2 linked regions of the Pedobacter sp. W3I1 genome follow. Each later gene encodes a partner of the first gene's protein in a complex. Links are inferred from orthologs where the notes say so. Each region holds a gene or a part of one and is shown on either strand. Other genes may lie near its edges.

Evidence for each region. The genes of interacting proteins can lie anywhere in the genome.
Region 2: the proteins of accB (region 1) and accD are in contact, whole or in part, in a solved structure (PDB 8UXZ), measured with the Escherichia coli proteins. The link is inferred for Pedobacter sp. W3I1 from one-to-one orthologs.

Annotation. Positions count from the first base shown.
Region 1 is NZ_JAUSXN010000001.1:931,572-937,241, reverse strand. What follows is about bases 2,067-4,844. They hold accB (acetyl-CoA carboxylase biotin carboxyl carrier protein), read left to right. Parts: upstream 2,067-3,106; coding sequence 3,107-3,583; downstream 3,584-4,844. Other genes in these bases: accC (acetyl-CoA carboxylase biotin carboxylase subunit), read left to right, coding at 3,681-4,844; QF042_RS04090 (beta-ketoacyl-ACP synthase III), read left to right, coding at 2,067-2,990. Also shown: QF042_RS04110 (sulfurtransferase), read left to right, coding at 1-35; QF042_RS04105 (DUF177 domain-containing protein), read left to right, coding at 195-725; rpmF (50S ribosomal protein L32), read left to right, coding at 741-932; phosphate acyltransferase PlsX, read left to right, coding at 1,035-1,973; more of QF042_RS04090, read left to right, coding at 1,992-2,066; more of accC, read left to right, coding at 4,845-5,024; QF042_RS04075 (LVIVD repeat-containing protein), read left to right, coding at 5,195-5,670. UniProt on the Escherichia coli protein: This protein is a component of the acetyl coenzyme A carboxylase complex; first, biotin carboxylase catalyzes the carboxylation of the carrier protein and then the transcarboxylase transfers the carboxyl group to form malonyl-CoA.
Region 2 is NZ_JAUSXN010000001.1:2,420,841-2,426,656, reverse strand. The notes cover bases 1,020-3,943. They hold accD (acetyl-CoA carboxylase, carboxyltransferase subunit beta), read left to right. Parts: upstream 1,020-2,020; coding sequence 2,021-2,866; downstream 2,867-3,943. Other genes in these bases: QF042_RS10155 (YciI family protein), read left to right, coding at 3,191-3,655; fbaA (class II fructose-bisphosphate aldolase), read right to left, coding at 1,020-1,699. Outside these bases: QF042_RS10170 (low affinity iron permease family protein), read right to left, coding at 1-477; more of fbaA, read right to left, coding at 620-1,019; QF042_RS10150 (M20/M25/M40 family metallo-hydrolase), read left to right, coding at 3,964-5,511; QF042_RS10145 (cytochrome d ubiquinol oxidase subunit II), read right to left, coding at 5,706-5,816.

The DNA of each region.
Region 1 (5,670 bases):
GCAGAAATAACAAAGAAATGGTATTGGCAGACTAGCCTTCTTATAGGCCTTACAGGTTTCAGAAACCTGTAAGGCCTTTCCGTATTTCGATTAACATTCTGAAAACCTGTCCGATTAACATCAACAATTTTCAAAAAACATTTTTAATCTAATTATTTTATCCCTACATTTGCAGGCTAAAATTTTACAGTACTTTGAACCCACTAAAACAATTTTCATTACCGTTTACCGGATTAAAATTGGGAACCCATCAGTTTGATTATGAGCTTGATGATGCCTTTTTTAACGCATTCGAGTACTCGTTAATTAAAAGCGGAAATTTAAAGGTAGGCCTGGAACTTGAGAAACAAGAGACCATGATGCTTCTAAAATTCAAAGTTATTGGTATAGTTAATTTAGATTGCGATAAATGTTTATCTGAGTTTTCATTACCAGTAAACCTGTACGAACGTCAGATCGTAAAATTTGCAGAAGCCGAAATGGAAAGCGATGATGAAGAAATTATCTCGCTCAGCCGTAAAGATACCGAGATTGATATATCGGGTCCTTTATACGAAATGATTAACGTAGCGGTACCTTATATCAAAAACTGCGAGCAGGCAGGTAAAGATTGTGATCAGGAAATGATTGATCGCTTAAATCAGTTATCTATCCAGAAGCAGGCTGAAGAAAATGAACAAACAAGCGACCCACGTTGGGAAGCCCTTAATAAGTTAAAAAAATAATTAGATTATACACCAATGGCACATCCAAAACGGAAAATCTCGAAACAGAGAAAAAATAAAAGAAGAACACACTATAAAGCTGTTACTCCTTCTTTAGCAACATGCTCGGCAACAGGTGCTATTCACGTACCTCACCGTGCTTACAACGTTGATGGTAACTTATACTACAACGGCAAACTGGTTATCGAAAATACTCAGATTGGGTAATTTTCTTAAAAAATTGTTTGTGTTTTCAGCGGCTTTAGTCATACCTTAGTCAACTGAAAAATTCAGGATTACACCTGACTTAAACACAAACAGATTTTTTCTATGAAAATAGGCCTCGACATAATGGGCGGAGACTATGCTCCCAAAGCAATTGTTTTGGGAGCAATAGCTGCTCATCAATCGCTTAACGCTGGAGAGCATTTAGTTCTTATTGGCGATACCGAACAGATTAAACCCATTCTTGCAGAAGAAGGTTTTAATCCAGATCATTTTGAATACGTTCATACTGATGAAGTAATTGGTATGGGCGAACATCCCACCAAAGCAATCGTTCAGAAACCAAATTCGAGCATAGCAGTTGGTTTTAACCTTTTAAAAGAAGGCAAAATCGATTCTTTCGCTAGTGCTGGTAACTCTGGAGCCATGTTGGTTGGCGCAGTTTTTAGCGTTAAAACCATCCCGGGCATTATCCGCCCTTGTTTATGTACAATTCTTCCGAAAATTAAAGGCGGTACCGGCTTATTATTAGATGTAGGTGCAAATGCCGACTGCAAACCCGATATTTTATTACAATTTGGCGTTTTAGGCAGCTTATATGCAGAAAATCTTTTGCAGATTAATGACCCCAAAGTTGCCCTGATAAATATTGGCGAAGAAGATGAGAAAGGAAATATGTTAAGCATGGCTACTTTCCCGTTAATGAAAGAAACCAATCTCTTCAACTTTGTTGGGAATGTGGAAGGAAGAGATTTATTTAACGATAAAGCAGATGTAATTGTATGTGATGGTTTTACCGGAAATATAATGCTAAAATTAGCAGAATCGTTTTATGTATTGACCATCAAAAAGGGACTTAAAGATGAGTTCTTCGATCGTTTTAATTATGAACAATATGGTGGAAGTCCGGTTTTAGGTGTTAACGCTCCTGTGGTTATCGGACATGGAATTTCTAGTCCGTTAGCCGTTAAAAATATGGTTCTGCAATCCAGAGAAATGATCACCACAGGTTTGGTAGAAAAAATTAGAATTGCATTTAAATAATTTATTAAAATTCTTAAAATGAGTAAAATTCACGCTGCTATTACAGCAGTAAATGGTTACGTTCCCGACTATGTGCTTACAAACGCAGAGTTAGAAACCATGGTTGATACTTCGGATGAATGGATTACCAGTAGAACAGGGATTAAAGAACGTAGAATTTTAAAAGGAGAAGGTTTAGGTACTTCCGATATGGCTGTTCATGCCGTAAACGGTTTACTTAAGAAGAGAGGAATTGATGCAAAAGAAATTGAACTGATTATCTTTTGCACCACTACTCCGGATTTTACTTTCCCTGCAACGGCAAACGTTTTAGCAGATAAAATTGGTGCTACAAATGCATGGGGTTACGATTTACAGGCAGCCTGTTCTGGCTTTATTTTCGGACTTTCTACAGGCGCATCATTCATTGAGTCGGGAAGACACAAAAAGGTTTTAGTAGTTGGTGGCGATAAAATGTCGTCAATCATCAATTACGAAGACCGTACAACCTGTATCATTTTTGGAGATGGTTGTGGCTGTGCCTTATTAGAACCAAACGAAGAAGGTTTAGGTATCCAGGATTCTATTTTAAGAACAGATGGTTCCGGAAGAGATTTCTTAGGGATGAAAGCAGGTGGTTCGGTTATGCCGGCAACACATGAAACTATTGACGCAAGATTACATTTTGCACACCAGGAGGGCCCAACAGTATTTAAATTTGCGGTAACCAATATGGCCGATGTTGCTGCAGAGATTATGGAACGTAACGGCTTAACTGCTGATGATGTTGCATGGTTAGTGCCTCACCAAGCCAATAAACGCATTATCGATGCCACTGCAAACCGCATGGGCGTAACCACCGATAAAGTAATGATCAACATTGAACGTTACGGAAATACAACCAACGGAACTATTCCTTTATGTTTATGGGAATGGGAAAGCAGGTTGAGAAAAGGCGACAACATCGTTTTAGCGGCATTTGGTGGTGGTTTCACCTGGGGTTCAGTATACCTTAAATGGGCTTACGATACTAATTAGTCAGAAGTCTTTAGTCGGGAGTCAGAAGTCCTATACTACGTAGAAAAAAATAAAACAAAAAAAGTATAACTTAGTTAATTCAATAAACACTATTTTTTACATAACTAGCCTAAAAAATGGATATCAAACAAATACAGGAACTGATTAAATTTGTTTCTCGTTCTGGAGTAAATGAAGTTGCTATTGAGCAGGAAAACTTCAAAATCACGATCAAAACAAACCAAGCGCCAACAGTTGTGCATGCTACCGTACCACAGGCTCCGCTTGTACAGGCTGCTGCCCCTGTTGCTATAGCTCCTACTGCTCCAAATGCAGCAACACCTGCTGTACCAGCTGCAGAAGACACCTCAAAATACATTACGATTAAATCGCCAATGATCGGTACTTTCTATCGTTCAGCTAGTCCAGATAAACCAATGTTTGTTAATGTTGGTGATGAAATTAGCACAGGTAAAGTAGTTTGTATTATCGAGGCAATGAAACTTTTTAACGAAATTGAAAGTGAAGTTTCGGGCCGTATCGTTAAAATCCTGGTTGATAATGCATCGCCGGTAGAATATGACCAACCGTTATTTTTAGTAGAACCTATTTAGAAGCTGATTTCACAAATTAATTTGATTTACAGATTATTGATGATGCCACTAAATCAGTGTAATCCTATAATCGGTGTAATCATCAATTAAAAAAATTATGTTTAAAAAAATACTAATTGCCAACAGGGGTGAAATCGCTTTGCGTATTATCCGTACCTGTAAGGAAATGGGCATCAAAACGGTTGCTGTTTACTCTACCGCAGATCGCGAGAGTTTACACGTACGTTTTGCTGATGAGGCTGTTTGTATTGGCCCCCCACCTAGTAAAGATTCTTATTTAAATATTCCAAATATCATTTCGGCCGCAGAATTAACTAACGCCGATGCCATACACCCAGGTTATGGTTTCTTATCAGAAAATGCTAAGTTTTCTAATATTTGCCGCGAGTACAACATCAAATTTATTGGTGCTACCCCAGAACAGATTAATGGCATGGGCGATAAAGCTTCTGCAAAAGAAACCATGAAAATTGCTGGTGTACCAACCATTCCAGGATCTGAAGGCTTGCTGAGCAGCGTTAAAGAAGGTATTGCAATCGCCAATGAAATGGGCTATCCTGTTATCCTAAAAGCAACTGCCGGTGGTGGTGGCCGTGGTATGCGTGTAGTTTGGAAAGATGAAGATTTTGAAAATGCATGGGATAGTGCCCGTCAGGAATCTGGTGCAGCCTTTGGTAACGATGGTTTATACTTAGAGAAATATATCGAAGATCCACGCCACATTGAAATCCAGATTATCGGAGATCAGTTTGGTAAAGCCTGCCATTTATCGGAGCGCGATTGTTCTATTCAGCGCCGCCACCAGAAATTGGTTGAGGAATCTCCTTCTCCTTTCATGACAGATGAACTTCGTGTAAGAATGGGTGAAGCAGCTATTAAAGGTGCAATGGCTGTAAATTACGAAGGAGCAGGAACAATCGAATTTTTGGTTGATAAACACCGTAACTTCTATTTTATGGAAATGAATACCCGTATCCAGGTAGAGCATCCGGTTACAGAAGAGGTAATCAACTTCGATTTAATTAAAGAACAGATTAAAGTTGCTGCCGGAATTCCAATTTCAGGTAAAAATTACTTTCCTAACATGCACGCAATTGAGTGCCGGATCAATGCAGAAGATCCGGCAAATAACTTCCGTCCATCACCGGGACGAATTACCAATTTCCACTCTCCGGGTGGCCATGGTGTTCGTGTTGATACACACGTTTATGCTGGCTATTCAATTCCATCTAACTACGATTCGATGATTGCCAAATTAATCTGTGTGGCACAAACACGCGAAGAGGCAATTTGTACGATGGAACGCGCTTTAGGTGAATTTGTAATTGAAGGTGTAAAAACAACCATTCCTTTCCATCTGCAGTTGATGAAAGATCCGAACTTCAGAGCAGGAAATTTTACTACGAAATTTATGGAAACGTTCGAGTTTTCGGAAGGATAAACGATTTCTATACTTAATAATATAAGGAGGCTATTCAAATAATTTGGATAGCCTTTTTTATTGTTTTAGATTTTAATTACTGCCGGATAAATACCTGATAATTAATATTTAACTCTAAACTGTAGCGATTATTTAATTCGTTACGTTTATATATTAAAACCACTCCAAATATGAAAAAAAATCTGATTAACGCAGTACTCCTTCTACTTGTTTTCACTGTATTTACGAACTGTAAAAAAGATGAGTACGAAATGATACAGATTGCAAAAAGGATATCTGTTCAGGAAATGAGGGCGCTGCCTGTAGGATTGACCAAAGCCATTCCAGCCAAAAGAACCGGGAAAATTTACATTTACAACGATTATCTCTTCATTAATGAACCCAATGAAGGTATTCATATCTACAACAATACCAATCCGAGTGCGCCAGTAAACATGGGTTTTCTGAAAATTCCGGGAAACGTAGATTTAGCCATTCACAACAATATCCTTTACGCCGACAGTTTTATTGACTTACTGGCTTTTGATATCTCGAACTTGAACGGTATCAAACAAGTGAAAAGAGTAACTGATGTTTTCAATCAATTGTATTCGGCGGGTGCTCAAAAATACCTTTACACTTATAAAGATACCCTGGTAAAGAAGCA
Region 2 (5,816 bases), 1.5 Mb from region 1 along the record:
GTGGTGTTTAAAGTGTTTATTCGATTTTAATTTCATTTCATTTAATGCCTCAGCAACATCAATTGAATGTGAACAATGAATATCGGCCTCTTTTTTGGCAAGTGTGGCAATCGTAACGTAAAATTTATGCAACTGATCCAATTCTTTTTCACTCAAGTCTTCAATATCTACCATCCGGTTGCTTGCGCCTTGCTGCGCGGCAATCAATTCATTCAATTTTAGCTGAATGGCCTTACCATCTTTATTCTGTGCCTTCTGGATTAAAAAAACCATTAAAAAGGTAATAATCGTTGTACCCGTGTTAATTACAAGTTGCCAGGTTTCAGAATAATTGAAAAGCGGACCTGTTACTGCCCAAACAACCACAATCGCTGCTGCAGCGATAAATGCAACAGAGCTACCTGTAAATTTGGTTGCTGCATTCGCAAATTTCTCGAAAAAATTATTTTTTTGGGTATCGTTTTTAGATTTTGCCATTACAAATTTGTTTGATTAAATATAACCATAAACAAACAAAAGCGCCATAAGTTTTTAAACCCATGGCGCTTTTGTTTAATTATTAAATGATTGATTTTTTGAATGATTGAATGTAAATCCAATCTTCCAAACCAATCAAAACTTACAACTTATCGTTAACATTAATACAGTTTAGATCTTCGAAAGCAGTAGTTAAACGTTTCACAAAAGTTTCTTCACCTTTACGCAACCAAACGCGTGGATCGTAATATTTTTTATTTGGTTTATCGTCGCCATCAGGGTTACCAATCTGGCCTTGAAGATAAGCTTCGTTCTTTTTGTAGTATTCTAAAATACCTTCCCAAAATGCCCACTGCATATCAGTATCGATATTCATTTTAATTGCACCGTAAGAAATTGCTTCTCTGATTTCTTCCTGAGTAGAACCAGAACCACCGTGGAATACGAAATTGATCGGTTTCTCTGCAGTTAAGCCGAGTTTTTCTTTGATAAAATCCTGAGAGTTTTTCAAAATTACCGGTTGCAATTTTACGTTACCTGGTTTATAAACACCGTGCACGTTACCAAAAGCAGCAGCAACTGTAAAGCGAGGAGAAACTTTGCTCAATTCTTCGTAAGCATAAGCCACTTCGCTAGGTTGTGTATATAATTTAGAGCTGTCTACATCGCTATTGTCAACACCATCTTCCTCACCACCTGTAACACCAAGTTCGATTTCGATAGTCATATTCATTTTAGCCATGCGTGCTAAATATTTAGCAGAAATTTCCATGTTTTCTTCGATCGACTCTTCCGATAAATCCAACATATGTGATGAAAATAAAGGTTTTCCGGTTTCAGCGAAGAATTTTTCACCGTGGTCTAAAAGTCCATCAATCCAGGGTAATAATTTTTTAGCGGCGTGGTCAGTATGTAAAACCACGGCAACACCATAATGCTCTGCCAATAAATGTACATGTTTAGCTGCCGATACAGCACCTAAAATACATGCTTGCAATTTCTCATTATCTAAAGATTTGCCTGCATAAAACTGTGCACCTCCATTAGATAATTGAATCATAACAGGCGAATTTACTGCCTTAGCAGTTTCCAATACCGCATTAACCGTATTTGTACCGGTTACGTTAACTGCTGGTAAAGCAAACTGATGTTTTTTAGCCTGCTCAAACAATTCTTGAACGGCATCTCCGTAAATTACGCCTTTGTAGCCTTTTAAACTCATTTCTTGTTAATTTTATTAAGTCCGAAGTTATAAAAAAAAATAACATTCCAAGCTTTTCTAACAACAGAATTATTTGCCTAACAGCAAAATAAGGCCTATTTAGTGTAAAAAACACATTATCCTTAGTGTAAAAAAGACACACTTCAGTTTACCAATTAGCAGTTAACAGTAGCCGAAGCCGAGTTTTCAATTACATATCCAACGCTTGCATTATTGCCAATCGACTATTAACCAACTAACCATTGACTATTTTTACACCTAATAAGGTTCGACTTTATTTTATTTTTCGTTTCTTTGCAATCCAATTCTTCAAAAAATTATATGGCTTGGTTTAAGAGAGAAAAAAAAGGTATCATCACCACAACAGAGGAGAAAAAAGAAGCACCAGATGGTTTGTGGAATAAATGTCCGAACTGTAAAAAACCCCTACATCAGGCAGAACTTCAGGAAAACAAATACGTTTGCCATTACTGCGATTACCATCTGAGAGTAGGCTCAAAAGAATATTTTGAGGTTTTATTTGATAATAACGAGTTTAAAGAGCTGTTCCCTAACCTAACATCAGGCGATCCTTTAAATTTTAACGATAACAAACCTTACACCGAAAGAATTAAAGAAAGTCAGGCTAAAACAGGCTTAAAAGACGCTATTCGTGCCGGTGTTGGTAAAATCAACGGACAAGATCTCGTAATTGCCTGTATGGATTTTGCTTTTATAGGCGGTTCAATGGGTTCGGTTGTGGGCGAAAAAATTGCAAGATCGATCGATTACAGTATCAAACATAAAGTTCCGTTCCTAATGATTTCTAAATCAGGTGGTGCACGTATGATGGAAGCCGCATTTTCATTAATGCAAATGGCTAAAACATCGGCTAAACTGGCTTTATTAGGTCAGGCAAAAGTTCCCTACATCTCTTTATTAACAGATCCAACTACGGGTGGTGTAACTGCATCATATGCGATGTTAGGCGATATTAATATTGCAGAACCAGGCGCGCTGATCGGCTTTGCTGGTCCGCGGGTAATTAAAGAAACCATTAAAAAAGACTTACCTAAAGGTTTCCAAACTGCAGAATTCGTTCTTGAACACGGTTTCCTCGATTTCATTGTAGATAGAAGAGCCATGAAAGCTAAATTGGGTGCTTTTATTAAAATGATGAATAATTAAGTTGGTTCAATAGTTCATTAGTCATTGGTTCATTAGTGCAAATCGACCAATAAACAAATGACAAATGAACAAATAAACTACAATAAGAAAAGTAGGACTTGAATAACTTCGGTTAATTCAGTCCTGCTTTTTGCTTCAAGTCCTCGCTACACTCCGGGCTTTCCGCGGCAATCAGGTTTAGTTAACATGGGCCGGTGGTTCTTTTGAGGGGTTTTTCCAGCGAGTGCTACAACCACCCCGCCCTGCGGGCACCCCTCCGAGGGAAGGGAATAAAAAACACCACTAATTTTTCTTATTTTTAAACTAACCAAACTATAAACTCAGATGAAAAAACTACTCCTTTTAACCTGTCTGATTACCGTTATGATCGCCACACAAGCCCAGGATAAAAAAGCCAAAGTGCCTTACGACGAGGCTTTGGCCAAAAAACTCGGTGCCGATAATTATGGTATGAAGATGTATGTGTTGGTGATCCTCAAATCAGGCTCAAATACAACCGAAACAAAAGCCAAAACCGATAGTTTATTTGCAGGTCATATGGTAACCATTGGTAAAATGGTCGAAGCGCAAAAACTTATAGTTGCTGGTCCGATGGGTAAAAACGACAAAAATTATCGCGGCATTTTCGTTTTAAATACAAAATCGATCGAAGAGGCAAAACAATTATTAGAAAGCGATCCGGCCATAAAAGCCAAATTACTGGAACCAGAATTGTACAACTGGTATGGTTCGGCAGCACTAGCTGAGTATTTGCCGTTTCACGATAAGATCCAGAAGAATAGTTTTTAAGGTTGTTTGCCACGGAAGCACTGAAGGCGCGGAGAAATTTTGATCGTGATATGCTATATTACAAATAAATTGTCATCCTGAGCTTGTCGAAGGACCTATTTAAATGTCTTAAAAGGCGTTTCGACAGGCTCAACGTGACAAATTCTAAGGAAATTACCACTTACAGACTCTTTAAACTTACAGATCATTCAGTCGAACGGCCCCTACCATCGATTAAATCTATTCAACTGCAACATTTCCATTAACATCCTTCAACCCTACGCCTTATTTCATAAATTAGCTTATCAAATAATCAACCCTAACTAATTATGAATAAAAAACTACTATTTTCTGCGCTATTGCTGTGCACCTCAACCTGCATATTCGCGCAAGACAAAAAAATAATCGACAATATTGTAAAAGAAGTGAACGAAAATTCTCAATTAGAGAAACTTGCACACGAACTTTTAGATGTTGTTGGACCACGTTTAGTTGGTTCTCCACAAATGAAACAAGCCAATGATTGGGCTGTAAAAAAATATAGTGATTGGGGCATCTCGGCAAAAAACGAAAAATGGGGCGAATGGGCAGGCTGGGAAAGAGGCATTACCCACATCGATTTAATAAGTCCACGGGTTAGAACCTTAGAAGGTACACAATTGGCCTGGAGCCCATCTACAAATGGTAAATCTATTAATGCCGAAGCGATTATTCTTCCAGCAATTACAGATTCTGTTTCTTTTCAAAAATGGTTACCCAATGTGAAAGGTAAAATCGTATTAATTTCAATGAACCAGCTCTCTGGCCGACCAGAAAAAAACTGGGAAGAATTCGCCACTAAAGATTTGTTCGAAAAGTTTAAAAAAGAAAAAGCCGAGGCTGCTAAAGCATGGGTAACCAGCATAGCCAAAACGGGTTTAACAGCAAAAACACTTCCTGTAGCTATAGAAAATGCAGGCGCAGTGGCGGTAGTGATCAATAACTGGTCGCAAGGTTTTGGTGTAGATAAAATTTTTGGTGCAAATACCACAAAAGTGCCAACTTTGGATCTATCTGTAGAAGATTACGGTTTAGTTTACCGATTGGCTTTAAATGGTGATAAACCTAAACTAAGAATTGAAGCAGAATCTAAAAAATTAGGTGCTGTACCTACTTTTAATACCATCGCAGAGATCAAAGGAACACAAAAACCAAACGAATACGTGATGCTTTCTGCTCATTTCGATTCATGGGATGGGGCAAGTGGTGCAACTGATAATGGTTCTGGCACCATCTTAATGATGGAAGCCATGCGCATTTTAAAGAAAATCTACCCTAACCCAAAACGTACTGTTTTAGTTGGCCACTGGGGAAGTGAAGAGCAAGGTTTAAATGGCTCAAGGGCATTTGTAGAAGATCATCCGGAAATTGTAAACAACCTTCAGGCCTTGTTTAACCAGGATAATGGCACAGGGCGTGTAGTGAATATTGGCGGACAAGGTTTCGCGAAATCAAAAGATTACATTACCCGTTGGTTAGCTGCAGTACCAGATACCATTAAAAACCAGATCAAAACCAATTTCCCAGGATCGCCTGGTGCGGGAGGATCAGACTTTGCTTCATTTGTAGCTGCCGGAGCATTGGGTTATTCATTAAGCTCTACCAGCTGGGATTATGGCACGTATACCTGGCACACCAACCGCGACAGTTACGATAAATTGGTTTTCGATGAAATAAGAAGCAATGTAATTTTAGCGGCCATTATGGTTTATATGGCCTGCGAAGATCCTGAGAAAACCTCAACAGAAAAAGCAACAGATTTACCTGTAAACGAACGCACCGGAAAACCAGCCACCTGGCCGGTACAAACCAAATCGAATAGAAAAGGTGGGTTGTAAATAAAAGTTTGGAATACATTTTTAAAGGAGCATTTGGAAGCAGGTGCTCTTTTTTATACACACATCGTCATTTCGAGCGGAGAGCAACGAAGTCGAGAACCCGAAGGCTCTGCGGAGCAAAATCTATCGAGCTAGATCTCTCCATTCCACTGCGTTTCAGTCGAGATGACGACCCTTTTTACTGACAGAAATGCCTACTCTTCTTTCTTCTGAAACTTATAAAACAAATAACCTAAAAAAGGTAAAATCAACACACTGCCCAATAGAAGCGCTAAACCTAAACTATAAATAGTTTTTTCAGGCCC